DNA from 3 places in the Marinobacterium sp. MBR-111 genome. Region 2 is predicted to be linked to each of the others. Evidence: predicted binding sites of a transcription regulator. Region 2 holds the regulator's gene; each other region holds the start of a gene.
What was found. The regulator FliA, encoded in region 2, starts transcription of late flagellar genes. The targets are predictions, from matches to a motif close to CTAAAGTTNNNNNNNNNNCNGCCGATA.
Positions count from the first base shown of each region.

Region 1: the regulator FliA is predicted to act here: its motif matches at 1,856-1,882, upstream of flgM (flagellar biosynthesis anti-sigma factor FlgM).
Region 3: the regulator FliA is predicted to act here: its motif matches at 2,890-2,916, upstream of ABIE61_RS15130 (flagellar protein MotY).

Region 1 covers NZ_JBEPQA010000021.1:66,971-72,869, reverse strand. Annotated here, with positions in the region: gene ABIE61_RS14175 (helicase C-terminal domain-containing protein) at 1-556, opposite strand, end outside; tRNA gene ABIE61_RS14170 (tRNA-Arg) at 879-955, opposite strand; gene ABIE61_RS14165 (flagella synthesis protein FlgN) at 997-1,494, opposite strand; gene flgM (flagellar biosynthesis anti-sigma factor FlgM) at 1,501-1,821, opposite strand; gene flgA (flagellar basal body P-ring formation chaperone FlgA) at 1,948-2,652, opposite strand; gene ABIE61_RS14150 (chemotaxis protein CheV) at 2,718-3,656, shown strand; gene ABIE61_RS14145 (CheR family methyltransferase) at 3,673-4,512, shown strand; gene flgB (flagellar basal body rod protein FlgB) at 4,707-5,105, shown strand; gene flgC (flagellar basal body rod protein FlgC) at 5,108-5,542, shown strand; gene ABIE61_RS14130 (flagellar hook capping FlgD N-terminal domain-containing protein) at 5,564-5,899, shown strand, end outside.
Region 2 covers NZ_JBEPQA010000016.1:78,843-84,741, forward strand. Annotated here, with positions in the region: gene ABIE61_RS12205 (chemotaxis protein CheW) at 1-1,481, opposite strand, end outside; gene ABIE61_RS12210 (protein phosphatase CheZ) at 1,494-2,336, opposite strand; gene cheY (chemotaxis response regulator CheY) at 2,356-2,742, opposite strand; gene ABIE61_RS12220 (RNA polymerase sigma factor FliA) at 2,804-3,514, opposite strand; gene ABIE61_RS12225 (MinD/ParA family protein) at 3,527-4,351, opposite strand; gene flhF (flagellar biosynthesis GTPase FlhF) at 4,363-5,826, opposite strand; gene flhA (flagellar biosynthesis protein FlhA) at 5,860-5,899, opposite strand, start outside.
Region 3 covers NZ_JBEPQA010000025.1:14,762-20,660, reverse strand. Annotated here, with positions in the region: gene ABIE61_RS15140 (hypothetical protein) at 1-475, opposite strand, end outside; gene ABIE61_RS15135 (argininosuccinate synthase) at 658-1,884, opposite strand; gene ABIE61_RS15130 (flagellar protein MotY) at 1,997-2,854, opposite strand; gene rnt (ribonuclease T) at 3,020-3,646, shown strand; gene ABIE61_RS15120 (sulfatase-like hydrolase/transferase) at 3,643-5,334, shown strand; gene ABIE61_RS15115 (hypothetical protein) at 5,352-5,899, shown strand, end outside.

The DNA of each region.
Region 1 (5,899 bases), on a different contig from region 2:
CCTCTTCGAATATTTCAAGGAGCCCGTCATAGACTGGACTGCCGGTGGTCGATTGGATACAGAACTGTTCGTAGACGACGCCAAGGCAAGCATGTGCATCATCTATTACGATGCTTCCAATTGGTATTTTTTGTTCGGCGACACCAAATACGGAACGACCATTGAAGAGCTTGTGGACATTGGCTACCAAAATGGAGCGGCCAGCTATGAAGTCAGGATCTTTCTCGTTAACAGTTGTGCAGACTCCTAACGCTTTCGCTTCCTTACAAACTTGTTCGACCAGGAAATTGTCAGGAGTAATGTATACGGCGGGTTTGATATTCTCATTGAGTGAGCTTTGAAGGCAGAGAAGTCCTACTACTGTTTTGCCTCCTCCAGTGTTCATTTTAATGGTCAAATCTTTGGCTGTTCTGCGTGAGTACCATTCATCTAGGACATCCGCCTGCTCATCTAACGGGCGCTTGAAGCGGGCGTCACGCTTCAACGTTGTGAAAATTTTTCGTGGGTCCGTCTGATTTGTACTTAGTCCTGTATTTAGCTTACCAAAGTCCAGCACCGTATCTCTCCCTTCTATGCTAGTGATCCTTAAGTAGTCATGTTAGCTAAGTGCCGCTGGAGATTGTAGAGGAGGATCAAAGATAAGACTGGACTGAAGTTGTTGCTAAAGCTGTCAAGAGATGAATGCTCAGAAGTGGCACGCACTTACAAAATATTCTGAATAAAGCTGTGTTATCGACCGATAACGGAGCATGAAGAGAAAAAGGTCTGCATTGCTAAGCAAGGACCAAACCTTGGTGCGCACCTTGGTGCACTTTTGCTTTTTGGTGGTTTTTTGATCAATCTAGAGCGGTTTAAATTACGTAACTGATTGATTTAATTGGTGCCCCAGGCAGGACTCTAACCTGCGACCTGCCCCTTAGGAGGGGGCTGCTCTATACAACTGAGCTACTGAGGCATTTCAAGGCTGTGGATTCTACCGCCAGCAGTCCAAATTTTCTAGGCTTTACCCAGCCTGCGTTGACCTTCGTAGCGACCCTTGTCACCTTTCTGGTCATAAATGGAGTTGCCTTGGGCATGCCCCTGCAGTAATGCCAGCAGTTGGTCAGTATTTTGTTTACTGCGTACCAACGTCTGCTCGTTGCGCTGATTTAGCACGCGTACCTGTTCCAGTGACTGTTCCAGGCGCTGCCACGCCTGCTCCAGCAATTCGCTGGCGGGCGCGGGCAGGGTACGGATGAAGACAATGACAGCATCGCGGTTGGTTTCAACCTGAAGCTTTGTCAGCAGATCATTGCGCTCACGAATGTTGCGATCAAGTCCCAGCAGGCATTCCTGTTTCTGTTGGTTGCTTTGTTTGAGATGTTCAAGATCGCGTGTCTCAAGCGCAGTTAGTTCTGTGTCGAGCAGTGTCTGCAGCTGTGACAATAGTGCAGTGCCTTGGTCGATCAGGGCGCCAAACTGGATACTGATATCCTTGACGGGCTGGTCAGTCATCAGTTATCAGCCGAGTAAACTGTCAAGCTGCAGCATACGGTCGGCGATACGCTCATTATCGATCTTGTAGGAGCCATCTTCGATGGCTGCCTTGATCTGAGCGACACGGTCGCTGTCCACATCTGCGTTTCCGCTGTTTTCGCCCACAGAGCGCTGCAGCGCTTGCGCTGTATCACTGATACGTACAGTGTCGTCGCTCCGAGCAGGTGTATTGTCTGCAGGCTTGTTTCCGGTGTTGTTGCCGGTGGCCTGGGTCTGCTGCTCACTGACTTTACCTCGGTTGCCTGCCGACTGGGCGGGAGACAGGCCGGGAAAATCGATAGCCATTTTAAATTACCTCGCAATCAGTTCTATGCAAGGGTATCGGTCGCCCTGAGTAAAACTTTAAGGTTTTTTACATTAGTGAATTAATCGGCAGTATAGCGGAACAGGCCAGTGGCTGCTAACCGGAGATCATGGAACGCGAACCAAACCGCCGCCTTCTACACGTGCACGGATTTGTCGCTCTGAGCGATTGTTGATGACATCGATTATGTCGCCAATACGTCCGTCTTCGCGTGCAGTCCCTTCGGTACGGATGACAGCGCCGCCTCGGGATGCCTCGATTATCACCGGATCGCCTCGGCTGACGGCGTTTGCCTGAGTCAGCATGCGGGGGGTGATCGGAGTGTCGGCGCTGATACTGATGCGGGCCTGACTTCCGACGACATCCTGCTGACGGTAAAAATAATCACCTGACAAACTGGCAATATCGCGCTCCCGCAGCTGCAATTTCCCGGCGCTTATACGGCTGCCTTTGACGATTGGCGTTGCAGCGACCACAATCGCTTTATACTGCTTAACTCGGCCGGTGACAAAAAGGCTCCAGCGTGGTGTGCTGCAACTGGCTTTTGCGGTGATGCGCTCACCACTGTGGAAGGGCAGTGTTACATGAACGGGAGCTTCACAGGGTGCGAGTTGCAGGTGCTGATTTACCGGGTTCAGGCTGACCTCGACCCGGCTGTCTGGTACTTTAGACAACAAGTGTTGTTTAATGGCTTCAGTCACCTGCAAGTTGATCCGTGCTGCGGTATCATCTGCATAGGCCGAAAAAGGCAGCATCAGGATGCAGACTATGGCAAAAACAGTGGCAACTGGTGTTAAATTGATATTATTCACGCGGGTGTCCTGGCTTTCGAAGCCGGGCGAAACTCATTGTTAGCGACCTCGGGGTTGGTTAAATCATGTCAGGGATCCTGGATACTGTAAACCTGCGCACGCAGATGGTCGGTCAGAACCGTCTTGAACTGTTGCTTTTCGGGCTGGAAACCAATCAGCGCTACGGCATTAACGTATTCAAGGTACGAGAAGTGCTGCAGTGTCCGGATCTGACTGAAGTGCCGCGCCAGACCAGTGCAATCAAGGGGATGGCGCATATCCGCGGCGAAACCATCCCGGTACTTGATCTGTCTGAAGCGATTGGTCGCAGGCCGATCCCGGAAGAGGATCTGCCCAAAACCTTCCTGATTGTGGCCGAGTATAACCGCCGTACGCTTGCCTTCATGGTGCGCAAGGTTGACCGTATCCTGAATACTCAGTGGGACCAGATCATGGCCCCGCCGAAAGAGATCGGTAACGAGAACTACCTGACGGCTGTTTTCGAGTACGAAGGCAAGCTGGTTGAGATTCTGGATGTAGAACAGATCCTCGCGGACCTGTACCCGATGTCCACTGATGTCAGCGATGAAGTAGCGACTCAGGATGATCGCGCCCGCGCGCGCCAGCGCCACGTTCTGATCGTCGATGATTCGGCCGTGGCGCGCAATCAGATGCAGCGCAGCCTGGAAGACCTTGGCGTGAAGGTTTCGATTGCCAACAATGGGCGTCAGGCGCTTGATCTGTTGAAAGGGTTGGTCGAAAAAGGGGTGGATGTTGAAAGCTTTTTCCTGATGGTGATTTCTGATATCGAAATGCCTGAAATGGACGGCTACACCCTGACCTCCATGATCCGTGAAGACCAGCGCATGTCTAAACTGCATGTGGTGCTACACACTTCACTGAGTGGCGGTTTCAATGTATCGATGGTGAAAAAGGTAGGGGCCGACGGTTTCCTGGCCAAATTCAACCCGAACGATCTGGCCGGAGTGGTAGTCAACCGTATCCGTCAGGTCGAACAAGGCTGACGGGGAGCGTCTCCGGGTGAGCAGCAGCTTTAGTATTACACCAGCGGAATTCCGTGAGTTCAGCAGCTTTCTTGAAAAAAGCTGCGGCATTCTGCTGGCTGAACACAAGCAGTACCTGGTCCAAAGCCGCTTGGGCAAGATCATGCAGCAGCAAGGGTGTTCAAGCCTCAGTGAGCTGGTGGCACGTCTTGGCAGAGCGGGTGGCAACAGCCTGAAAGAGCAGGTAATTGACGCCATGACCACCAACGAAACCCTCTGGTTTCGTGATATTCATCCCTACGAAATATTGCGTAATAAGCTTCTGCCTGAGCTGCATGAGAAAAGTCGCTTTCAGAAGCTGCGAATCTGGTCTGCGGCCTGCTCCACCGGGCAAGAGCCGTACTCCATCAGTATGGTGATTGACGAGTTCAAACAGAGTCATGCCGGGGCTTTTTCGTCCGGCGAAGAAATACTGGCGACTGATATTTCCACCACGGTGCTGGATCAGGCACGACGGGGTGAATATGAAATGCTGGCGTTGGGGCGTGGTCTGTCTCAGGAGCGGCTGCACCGCTACTTTGAGTCATCACCCACCGGCAGCTGGGGTATCAAACCCCACATCAAGAGCCGGGTGCGCTTTCAAAGCCTCAACCTGCTTGGGCCTTACAGTTCACTGGGGCAGTTTGATCTGATTTTTTGCCGCAATGTGCTGATCTACTTCTCGTCAGATGTAAAACTCGAAATCCTGCGCAAAATGCACAAGCAGCTGCGCCCGGGGGGGTATCTGCTGCTGGGTGCTTCCGAGTCTCTCTCAGGCCTGTCTGACTTGTATAAAATGATCCACTGCCGCCCCGGTATTATCTACCAGGCAATCTGAAAACTGAGCGGCAGTCTTGCCGCCCTTTGCCGCTCGGCACTATTTGTAGCGGTACAGCCTTGCCGCTTGCCGCTGTATATTGCCTCCCTGAAACTGTCCGAACTTTCCCAAAGCCACCCATCACGGGTTTTTTTCGCTACTGGCACGTTGCTTGCTTAATTACAGATATAGCAACCTGTAACGGATAAGCGGCAATGGCGATCAACTTTGACTCAGCACTGGGGATTCATGAAAACGCCCTGATACTCAGAGCGCGACGGGCTGAGGTGCTGGCCAACAATATTGCCAATGCGGATACGCCCAACTACAAGGCCCGTGATCTGGATTTTAGTGCCGTGCTCGAAGGTGAAACCGCTGGCGCCAATCTGTCGTTGAAGAAAACGGCATCCGGTCATCAATCCGAGTTTTTGTCACCGGATGCCGCGGCTGACCTGATGTTCCGTATTCCGAACCAGCCGTCAGTAGATGGCAATACGGTAGAGACCCAGGAAGAGATGGCTCGCTACACAGACAATGCGCTCCGTTATCAAGCGTCCTTTCAGTTTCTGAACAGCAAGTTCCAGGGGCTGACACGTGCAATCAAGGGTGAATAAACATGTCGTTGAGTAACGTTTTCAACATCGCGGGCTCCGCCATGACAGCGCAAACAGTGCGGCTTAACACCACCGCCAGTAACATGGCCAATGCGGAGAGCATCAGTTCCAGCGAAGCGGAAACCTACCGCGCCCGCAAGCCGGTATTCGCGCTGAAAGAAACGCAGATCGAACACCTGCCCGATCACCTGCAAACGTTGGTGCCAGGTCAGGGCGTAGACGTAAAAGAGATCATTGAAAGCGACTCGCCTCTGCGCATGGCATATGAACCGAATCACCCGATGGCCGATGAAAACGGCTATATCTGGTACCCGAATGTAAACGTGGTGGAAGAGATGGCCGACATGATTTCGGCCTCACGCTCCTTCCAGATCAACGCCGATATTATGAATACGGCCAAACAGATGCTGCAGCGTACATTGACGCTGGGGCAATAAGGTCAGTAAGAGGATAGCGCCATGAGCAATGTAAACGGCGTCGGCAGTAACAACATCTACGATCAGATCAATCAGAAGAACCAGTCTCAATCCACGGCGACTGACTCTGTTTCTGAAGACCGTCAAATGTTCATGAAGCTGTTGATTGCACAGTTGCAAAACCAGGATCCAACAAGTCCTGCCGATACCAGTGACTTTATGCAGCAGATATCTACCCTGAGCAATGTGGAAAGTATTCAAAACCTTTCCAAAACCATGGAAACCATGAGCAGTACACTGATCAGCAGTCAGGCGGCGCTGCAGGCCTCATCCATGGTGGGTCAGCGTGCGTTTGTGAATACAGACATTGCTCAGCTG
Region 2 (5,899 bases):
TCCTGATCGGTCAGGCGGCGCGCAGCCTCGACATCCATCATGCCGCGTTTCACTGCCAGATTACGCAGCACTTCCGGGTCCATACCGGCGCCATCATCCTGAATGATCAGCAGAATGTGGTCACCTTCCTGCTCGGCCGACAGCAGGACATTACCTTCACGCGGCTTGCCCACGGCTGCACGCTGCTCGGGCGGCTCTATGCCATGGTCCACCGAGTTGCGCACCAGGTGGATCAACGGATCCGCCAGGGCTTCCACCAGGTTTTTGTCCAGGTCGGTTTCTTCACCGCGCAGCTCGAGCCGAACCTCTTTTTTGAGGTTGCGCGACAGGTCACGGATCAAGCGCGGGAAGCGGCCAAACACTTTCTTCACCGGCTGCATGCGCGTCTTCATGACCGAGGTTTGCAGGTCGGCAGTCACCATATCCAGCGTGCCCAGCGCCTTGCCCATCTCTTCATCTTCACGGGCACCGCCGAGGCGCACCAGACGGTTACGCACCAGCACCAGCTCACCGACCATATTCATGATCTTGTCGAGCAGGCGGGTATCAACGCGAACGTTGCTTTCGGCTGCCGGCTTGTTGCCAGCAGCGGGTTTGCCTTTCACTTCTTTGGCGTCATCCGCAACAGTAGCGACTGGCTCGGCAGAGGGGGGAGGCGGTGGCTCAGCCGAGGCCGGCGCAGGCGCAACGGATGCAGCGGCCGGTTTGGCCTGCTCTGCATCCGGCATATGAGCAAAGGCACCCTGGCCACTGGACTGAAGTTCATCCAGCAGCGCTTCAAATTCATCGTCGGTGATCAATTCACCATCGCTGTTGGTTGCCGGTACAGCCGCGGCCGCTTCAATTTTCGGCGCTTTGCCGGGGCCATGCAGCTCGTCCAGCAACGCCTCGAATTCGTCTTCAGTGATAAGCTCATCGCCACCCGACTCAGATTCACTTTGCTGGTGGCTGCCCGCCAGATCACCCAGCAGCATCTCGAATTCATCGTTCGGTGTGTTTGGGTTAACAGGGGCTGATGCTTGGGGGACAGGCTCTGCCGGTTTTGGAGTGCTGGCAGCTGCCGGTGCCGGTGCAGACGGTGCTGTTTCACCACGCCCTTCAGCAAAGTCCTGCAAACGCTGCAGCAATGCAGGCGATGCATGCTGGGGTTCTTCACCACCGCGTACCGCTTCAAACATGGCATTGACGGCATCAAGTGCCTGCAACACCACATCCATCAGTTCGGAGCTGATACTCAGTTCACCGTTGCGCAGCAGGTCAAACAGGTTTTCCGCCTTGTGACAGCATTCAACCATCGCTTCCAGCTGCAGGAAGCCGGCACCACCCTTGACGGTATGGAAACCGCGAAAGATTGCGTTCAGCAGATCCTTGTCATCGGGGCGCTGCTCAAGATCGACAAGCTGCTCAGACAGCTGCTCAAGTATCTCGCCGGCTTCGACGAGAAAGTCTTCCAGTATTTCCTGATCAACATCCAAACTCATAGGGAGCTCCTATCAAAATCCCAGGCTGGAAAGCAGGTCATCAACATCGTCCTGATCACACAGCGTATCTGTTTTCCCTGTCGGAAGCTGGGGCCCTTCCGCCCGGATAGGATCATGTTTTTGTTCTTGTTCAGCCGCGTGGCCCTTCCGGCGTACCGGCTTGTCATCAGAGGCTGCTATATCCTCTGCACTCTCCAGGCTGCTCAGCCGTTCTACTCTGGCCGCCATATCCATCAGTTTGACCAACTGACCCTCAACTTGAGTCACCAGCGTGATAACTCGGCGGATCAACTGACCGGTTATGTCCTGAACCCCCTGGGAGACGAGGATATCAGTCAAAGTTGTGCGCAGTTCAGTAATGGTTTTCTCGGACTGATCCTTGAGGCTGCAGGTGCGATCATAAACCCCGTTCAATGCCTCGAACTCACCCTCAAGCTGCCCTACCAGCAACAGCAGATCCTTGAAACGTTCACTCTGCTGATCCAGCTTATCAACCAGGCTGAGTGATCGATCCACACGATCCATGGTTTCATGGGCATTTTTTTCAGTGAGCTCAATCACGTAATTGAGTCGATCTGAAGCATCACCGATGGCCGAGACCGTACTTTCCGCATCGCTCGGCATTTTTTCGCCGACATCGCTGGAAAATGACTTGATCGCCTCATGCAGGCCGCGCGTCAGGTGACCGACCTCGTTATAGAACACCTGGTGACGGGCAAACTGAAGCTCATTGATAAGCCCCATCGCCTCTGCCATGTTGCCGGCCTCAAGTTCGGACACCAGTGCCTGGGCACGGCTACGCAGAAACTCATCGAAGCCGTTGAAGTCCACTTTACTGGCCGTTTGCGCTGCCATCTGCCTTCCCCGCTTCCGGTTAACCCTCGATACGCTCGAAGATCTTGTCGATCTTCTCTTTCAACACGGCGGCCGTGAACGGTTTTACGACATAACCGTTCACACCGGCCTGTGCTGCCGCAATAATCTGCTCGCGCTTGGCCTCTGCCGTTACCATCAGTACCGGAATGGAAGCCAGAGCAGGATCGGCTCGGACTGCCTTGAGCAGGTCTATACCGGTCATTTCCGGCATATTCCAGTCGGTAATGAGGAAGTCGATACCTCCCTGCTTGAGAATCGGCAACGCCGTCTTGCCGTCGTCAGCCTCGTCGACATTGGTAAAACCAAGGTCCCGCAGCAGGTTTTTTATGATGCGCCTCATTGTGGAGAAATCATCCACAACGAGAATTTTGATGTCTTTCTTCAAGACACTTCTCCCAGTTCAGAAAACACCTTCAAGAGTCGTCCTTATTCCAGACCACAATCGGTCAGCGCCAATCCCTTAGCCGGCCCCTGAGCCTCAGCGCAGCCTGGCTATGGATCTGGCTCACGCGCGACTCACTCACCCCAAGAATCTGTCCTATCTCTTTAAGGTTCAGCTCTTCATCATAATACAGCGACAGCACAAGCCGCTCACGCTCTGGCAAGACACCTATCGCCTGCGCCAGCGCCTGCCTGAATCCTTCCCCTTCATGGGCATGCCCAGGGTCTGGATCAGAGGCAACAAACTGCTCCGAGGGTGTTTCTTCGGAGCTGTCAGTCAACTGATCATAGCTGAACAGGCGGCTGTCGAGTGAATCCTGCAGCAGGGCATGGTACTCGGCAACCCCTATTCCCATTTCGGTCGCAACTTCTACGTCTGTAGCATCACGACCGGTCCGGTTTTCAACCTGGGCAATCGCTTCGCTGACCCGGCGCCCATTACGGTGTACTGATCTTGGCGTCCAGTCACCCCGCCGTACCTCATCGATAATGGCACCGCGGATACGAATACCAGCATAGGTTTCAAAACTGGCACCCTTGCTGGAGTCGTAACGTTTGGCAGCTTCGAGCAGCCCCATCATGCCCGCCTGAAGCAAGTCGTCCAGCACAACATGGGACGGCAGGCGCGCCAGCAGATGATGCGCAATACGGCGCACCAGAGGGGTGTACTCCTCGATCAGCTCCTGCCCTGACTTAAACTCCAGTTCGTTGTACATATACGCTTCTTTTCAGTGTGCCCGCGCTCCCTGCACGAGCCGCTCGACAAAGAATTCAAGGTGCCCACGTGGGCTGGAACTGACCGGCCAGCTGTCCACCTTGTTCGCCAACTGGCGATAGGCCAATGCGGCCTTGTCCTTGGGAAAGGCTTTCAAAACAGCCTTTTGTCTCTGTACAGCCTTGCGCACCGTTTCATCATAAGGGATTGAGCCAACGTATTGAAGCGTAACATCCAGGAATCTGTCGGTCACCGTCAACAGTTTATTGAACATATTACGTCCTTCGGATTCCGTTCTGACCATATTGGCCAACACTCGAAAGCGTGTCATCTGATAGTCACGATTCAAAAGCTTGATCAGTGCATAGGCGTCGGTAATCGAAGTAGGCTCATCACAGACCACCACCAGCACCTCCTGAGCGGCACGCACAAAGCTGACCACCGAGTCCGAGATTCCAGCCGCAGTGTCAATAACCAATACATCCAGCTCATCGGCAATGTCGTTAAAGGCGTGGATCAACTCTGCATGCTCATGGGCGCTTAGAGCCGTCATTTCCTGCGTCCCCGAAGCCGCCGGCACTATCCAGAAATTATCCCCTGCCGGCACCATAACTTCCTTGAGACTGCAGTTGCCTGCAAGCACATCCGAAATGTTGCGTTGCGCTCTCAGCCCGAGCATCACGTCTACATTGGCAAGGCCCAGGTCAGCATCCATCAGCACCACCCGCTGCCCCATTTCACTGAGAGCGGTGGCCAGATTGACCGACACATTGGTCTTGCCAACGCCTCCCTTGCCGCCCGTTACTGCTATCACCTTGACCGGGTGGGTCTGCTTCATCAAATGACTCCTCAACCCGCCCTGAATAATGAACTGCCGGAAGCTTGATCTGCATCATGCTCCCCCGATTTCTGTGCAATCACCACGGCACGGCTGACCAGATCATGCCGCTTGGCGATACCGATATCATCCGGAATTTTCTGCCCATCAGTCACATAGGCGATCGGCAGCTGCTTTTCGATTGCCAGCGTAAGCGCCTCACCCAGGCTGCCCGACTCATCTGTCTTGCTGAGCACACAACCGTTCAGACCCAGCTCTCGATAGTTGTCGAACGCACTACGCATCAACTGGCGCTGACTGGAGCAGGACAGCACCAGCAACTTTTTCAGGCGAACAGTGACACTGGAAAGCATCTGCATCTGCACCAGACCCTGTGGGTCGGATGCACTCATGCCAGCGGTATCAATCAGCACCAGACGCTTGTTGCGAAGACTTTGCAGCACTTCTTCCAGGCTATGGTTTTCATCCACCACGCGAACAGGCACATCCAGAATACGGCCAAAGGTTTTCAGCTGCTCATGAGCCGCGATGCGGAAACAGTCCGTGGTAACCAGTGCCACACTGGAGCTGCCGTGCTGCAGCACATGACGAGCAGCCAGCTTGCCGATGGTGGTGGTTTTGCCGACACCGGTAGGGCCGACAAAGGCGATCATGCCGCCACGCTCCACCAGCTCTTCACCCAGCACCGGCAAAGCATCCGAAAGGCGAGCGAGCGCATTGCGCCAGGCCTTGTCAGCGGCAAGCTCAGGCTCCACACCGCTCATCAGCTGCTGTACCAACTGTGAACCGAGGCCCAGCTGCTCCAGGCGGGCGTGTACAGCTGATCTTTCCTGCACTGGGGCTGCGGCAGGCATGGCAAACACAGGCGCAGCCGGTTCGGGACGCGCCACCTGCTGCTGCAGCATATTACGCAGCTCTTGAATTTCCTGCTGCATACTCAGCAACGCATCGTCATCCGCAGGCAGGGTATCACTCTCAACAGGTCGTGACGCGGGACGGGGCGTTTCAACCTGACGGGAAGGCGGAGAGGGTACTTCCCGCTGGCGGTTGCGGGCACGAAGCGACTCAAGAATGGAGCGCAGATCTTCATCATCTTCGTCATCGATCTGGCGATTTGCGCTGCGGTCCGCTACCGGCGTCGGCTCGGTGATGCGTCGACTGGCTTCGGCGATTCGAGCCCTGGTACGGTTCAGTTCCTCTTCAAGCGCCGCATTGCGACTGGCCTGCTCCGATTGGTGCGAGTGCCCACCGGTAAGAATACGTATCTGCTCATCCCGATTGGGCGGCTGACGACGACTGCGGCTGCGCTTGAGCTCTGCCTGAGCAGCCTCATATTCATCTTCACGCGCGGCCACAACCTCAACTCCACCCGCTACACGGTGGTTGGAGATGATCACGGCATCAGGGCCGATTTCGTCACGCACCCGGCGCATTGCCTGGCGCATATCCGGTGCAAATATGCGTTTTACCTTCATACCCGTCCCTTATCGGCCGCCAGCCGCCAAACCCTAGCCATTTTGTCCACCCACAGTGGCCACAATCGTGACT
Region 3 (5,899 bases), on a different contig from region 2:
GAAATATCTTAAGCGCCGGAAATTCTCGAATCTTTTGATCACAAAGCATCAGCGCCTCAAGCCATTTCTGCTGATCCATCAGCTCAGACAAGGGCTTGAGCGACTGCTTCAAACGCACTAGCTTCTCAAGGACCTGGCGTAACTGGACACCGTTATAAGGCTTGTTGATGCAAAGATCAGGGGAGTACTCGAGAGAGCCAAATAAAAGCTCGGATGTTTCAGGGGCGGCCACCAGCACGAAACCGGTTCCGTAATGACGAATGCCTTCAGCCTGAGCCTCATGCATCACCTGCAGGCCACTTTTTTCACCTTTGCCCAGATCATAGGACATAAAGCAGATATCGACATTCTGCTCACGCAGAATCGACAGCGCCATATTGACGGACGACGCGACCTCGATGTGCCCGAACCCCAGGCCGGTGAGCAGATCACGCAACGTCCGGAGGTCTTCCAGCTGCTTATCGAGGATCAGCACCTTTTTGCCTGAAAAAAGAGTATCCATAGGCCTACAGCAACCAAGACTACCGAAAAAATAGCATGAGGGTCTGACTGCAGGCAAAACCCTTTTCCACACAGGGCTTTAGCACAGCACAAAAACAAAGGGGCGATGCCGACATGTGCCGGCATCGCCCCTTATAGATTTCCTTCAACAGGAAATCAGTCTTCAAGCAGGTTGCGCCCCTTACTGGCTGCAATGCGCATGCGCAACGCGTTCAGCTTGATGAAGCCTTCGGCATCTTTCTGGTTGTAGGAACCGGCATCGTCTTCAAAGGTCGCGATGCTTTCATCAAACAGGCTATCTTCAGAGCGACGACCCACCGCGCTGACGCTGCCCTTGTACAGCTTGATACGCACTTCGCCATTCACGTTGCGCTGACTGTAGTCGATCATCTGCTGCATCATCTTGCGCTCTTCCGACCACCAGAAGCCGTTGTAGATGATCTCGGCGTAACGCGGCATCAGTTCGTCTTTCAGGTGGGCTGCTTCGCGGTCCAGAGTGATCGACTCGATGGCACGGTGAGCCTTCATCATGATGGTGCCCCCCGGCGTCTCGTAGCAGCCACGGGACTTCATACCGACAAAGCGGTTTTCAACGATGTCGAGACGGCCAACACCGTTGGCACCACCCACCTTGTTCAGATATTCCAGTACAGTTGCCGGGCTCATCTCTTTGCCATCGATAGCCACGATGTCGCCATTGCGGTAGGTCAGTACCAGGTAGGTCGGCTCATCCGGTGCCTGCTCGGGGCTGACGCTCCAGCGCCACATATCTTCCTCGGCTTCAGCCCAGGGATCTTCCAGAATGCCGCCTTCGTAGGAAATATGCAGCAGGTTGGCATCCATGGAGTAAGGCGACTTCTTCTTGTTCTTGCTGAAGTCCACCGGAATATTACGCTCTTCGCAGTACGCCATCAGCGTTTCACGGGACGTCAGATCCCACTCGCGCCAGGGTGCAATCACTTTCACGCCCGGCTTCAGCGCATATGCACCCAGCTCAAAACGCACCTGGTCGTTACCCTTGCCAGTAGCGCCATGGGAGATCGCATCAGCACCGGTCTCATTGGCAATTTCAATCAACCGCTTGGCGATCAACGGACGCGCAATCGACGTACCGAGCAGGTATTCACCTTCGTAGATGGCATTGGCACGAAACATCGGGAATACGAAGTCACGCACAAACTCTTCACGCAGGTCTTCAATGTAGATCTCTTTCACGCCCAGCGCTTCGGCTTTTGCACGTGCAGGCTCTACCTCTTCACCCTGCCCCAGATCGGCAGTAAAGGTCACCACTTCGCAGTTATAGGTATCCTGCAACCAGCGCACGATGACGGAGGTATCAAGCCCACCCGAATACGCCAGTACGACCTTTTTTATATCGGACATGTTGCTGCTCCAGAAACTGAGTGTGCCGGTCACCACGACCGGCACACGGAAACAAATCACTCGGCACAAAGGCGAGTATCATACCAGAAAGCACAAAGGCGCTGAACAGCCTCTATTCGCGCTCAAGCCGGATCGCCACACGACGGTTCCGTGCCCGATTTTCTGCCGTATTGTTGGGCACGACCGGATAGCGTTCACCGTGATAGCGAGTGGTGATCATATCTTCCGACACTCCTTGACTGACCAGATAACGCGTCACCTCCTCGGCCCTGCGCTTGGACAGATCACGGTTCAACAGACGCCGACCGTAATTGTCTGAGTGGCCATCCACATACACTGAATGCACACTGTCATCGGTCTTGATATAAAGGGCAATCAAGTCGAGCCGCTCACGCGTTGCATCGGACAACTGCCAAGCAGCAGAAGGGAACAGCAACGCCGTACGTGCCACCTGACGATAATTTACCGGCAGCAACGTATCAAGACAGCCCAAATAATCATCGTAGGCTGATTTGAAATTGGCTGCCGAAATACCAATCTGAACCGGCTCATCACTCTGATACCAGCGCTCACTGGAAAAGGTTGGGGTCATGCCACGATGCAGCGCAACCAGCATCTGACTGGCCGCCTCACTGTCCAACTCGAGCACACCCGATTGCTGATCCACTTCCACTTCCGCGATGTTGAACGGAGCCTCCCCCGGCTGCCAGGGCGATGCCTGCGCCACCAGCATGGCAGACCCGCTTAGCTGAAAGGTTTGCGTGGGCTGCAGCCTGAAACGCAACGGTTCACCCGCCTCATGCTCGAACACGGCTCGGCCGAACGCAGGTACAGACTGGCTCAAGCGACAAAAAAAACGCGAAGTTTCCATCTCCCACACAGACTGATCGATTGATGCCCGAAACACAACGGCCTGCGCCCATCCCGGCAGCAACAGGAGCAATAGCAGGGCCATACTGGGATATTTCAATTCGGTCTCTCCCGACAATCAGGTCAGCATTCAAGTATCGGCACCAGCCGCAGGCACTTTAACTCTCATTTTGACGCCACTACCCAGACTGTTAGAATGCCTGCGGCCAATCACCTGCTGCAATAAGGACTTTCGTTGACTCAACGCAATTCAGCCCCTCATCCAATGGCAGATCGTTTTCGCGGTTTTCTGCCGGTCGTTATTGACGTCGAAACCGCCGGCTTCAACCCGCGTACCGATGCTCTGCTGGAAATCGCGGCCGTCACGCTTACGATGGATGAGAACGGCTACCTGATGATCGATCAGAGCTACGATGCGAACGTACATCCATTTCCGGGTGCCAATCTGGAGCAGTCCGCTCTGGACTTTACCGGAATCGACCCTCACGACCCGGAGCGTAACGCCCTGCCTGAAGAGGAGGCACTTGAGCAAATTTTCAAGCCGATCCGAAAATCGATCAAGTCACACGGATGCAAGCGGGCCGTTCTTGTGGGCCACAATGCATCGTTCGACCACGGGTTTGTTACCAACGCAGCTGATCGAGCCGGTATCAAGCGCAACCCTTTTCACCCGTTTTCCACCTTCGATACCGTCTCGCTGGCAGGACTGGCCTACGGCCAGACCGTTTTGGCAAAGGCCTGCAACATGGCCGGCATCGACTTTGACGGCAAACAGGCGCACTCAGCGCTATATGACACCGTCAAGACAGCAGAGCTGTTCTGCGCCATTGTTAACACCTGGAAAGACATGGGCGGCTGGGACATGGTTCTAGCCACTAGAGGCTACCAATGACCCTCTTGTCCACTTTACTCTCTCTGACCGCAATAGCTTTAAGCTTCAAATCAATTCGCACCATCCCCATGCGAGTGATATTGGCATTACTATGCTTTTTTCAACTTTTTTTACTTGGTTTCTATTTTGTTGCTGATCATTTAACCGGATCAGGAGTCAACGAATCGGTCCTTTATCACTTAAACACTGACATGGAAGGCGCCGGCCTTAAAGAATTCTCTTACCTAATAGCGCTCAGTACAGCATATCTCCTATCCATTTTATTAATGAGCACCCTTCTCTATAGGAAAAGCCATAATACCAACCACGCAAACCTCATACGCTATTCGACCAGCATAGCATTCTTCATTACAGCTTTAGCCACAAACCCCACATTTTTGGACATTGGAAGAGCTTTTTACTCAAACCAGAGTGGTACACCCTCTGATTATATAGACATAAAGAAAGCCTCCTTACCTGAAAACCCAAAGAATTTGGTTTTCATTTATTTAGAGTCACTTGAGCGCACCTATTTTAATGAAAAAATTTTTCCTAACCTGCTTCCAGAACTGAAAGCCCTTGAACAGCAAGCCATAAGCTTCACAGATATACGACAGGCATACGGAACCGGCTGGACAATTGCGGGAATCACAGCTTCACAGTGTGGCGTGCCTTTGATAACACCCGCAAATGGCAATGCAATGGGCAATATGGATCAGTTTCTCCCAAGAGCAAATTGCCTGGGTGACTTACTATCCAAACATAATTATGAATTAAACTACCTTGGCGGTGCGCATCTAAATTTTGCTGGTAAAGGGCGCTTTTATAAAACTCATAATTTTCAGCGTATTGAAGGATTACAGGAGTTACATCACACACTCAAAGACCCCTTATACACATCATCCTGGGGCCTTTTCGATGACACACTTTACGATTTGGCATATCAACGCTTTGAGGAGTTAAGCACCAAAAACCAACCTTTTGGTTTATTTATGCTTACTCTTGACACACACCATCCATCAGGCCTCCAGTCAAGCACATGCAAGGAGGTACAGTATGCCGATGGAAAAAATCCGATGCTGAATGCTGTTCATTGCGCAGACCGTTTGGCTTCATCATTTATACGCCGACTACTTTCAAGCAAGGCAGCAGACAACACCATTATCGTTGTAGCATCCGATCATTTGGCAATGCAAAACACTGCTTCTGGACTCTTAAACCAATCCCCCCGTCGTAACTTGCTCATGATGTTTGCCCCAAACCACTCTGGTGATCAGATCAGTAAACCAGGATCTACGCTGGATACTGGACCAACAATTCTACAATTGCTTGGCAGTCCAATCCGGGTTCTGGGAATGGGGCGCTCATTACTGGAAAAAAACACACCTACACTTACCGAAGCACACGCATCTCTAGATGACACCCTTACAAGCTACAGGAATTTTTTTAAATCCCTATGGTCATTTCCACAATTAGAAGCAGGCATTACTGTACAGCCAAACTCTCAGAAGCTTTTTTTGGGACAGCGGGTGCTTGATTTCCCGGCACTGATACTTCTCAACGCAGACCTGCATGTCAGAGAAGTCCGCTTCCCATCAATAGAAGACCCATCTTTGTCTTATCAGGTTTCCGACCTAGCACCGGAACAGCTTTTTATTTTGGTGGACCATTGCCCCGGGAAAAAAATATCAACCCCGACTCCCCTCTGAGCGATACCTTATTCTGCATGTCCTATGGTGCACTTGGTGCAGACGAGCCCTTCAAACGCTTAGCACTCAGAGAGAAAATACATTTTTCCAAGTACCAATTGGAAGAAGAGCTATTGGCCTATAAGGCTAGGGGGGCCGGTAAACTGTACGCTGAGCAGCGGCAACAATTGTTGTTTCTTGATCGTTACGGGACAGCAGATGTCATCGATTATGATTCATCCATTAATTCATCTTTCACCCTGGTTTCCTCCAGCTCGCCTTCCGGCAACTCACGCATAGAGACAGGCACAAGCGACATGGAACTCAGTAGAGGACTAACCTTGATCGGGCTTGGGAACGATCAAAGTGCCGTAGTACTTCAACACCAGGATACGTGTGAGCCTTACCGACACCAGGAACCACTCGTAGACTCATTCCAGAACATAATGAACCGCGAGTCGTTCCAAGTATTTGCAGTTATCGCCCATGACAGCGCCTGGTGCAGGGACAAAGAAGACATGCGCCCTGCTTTGGAGTCAACCAACCTCGAGGCATGGCAAACACTGGAGTTTCGCGTGCCATATAT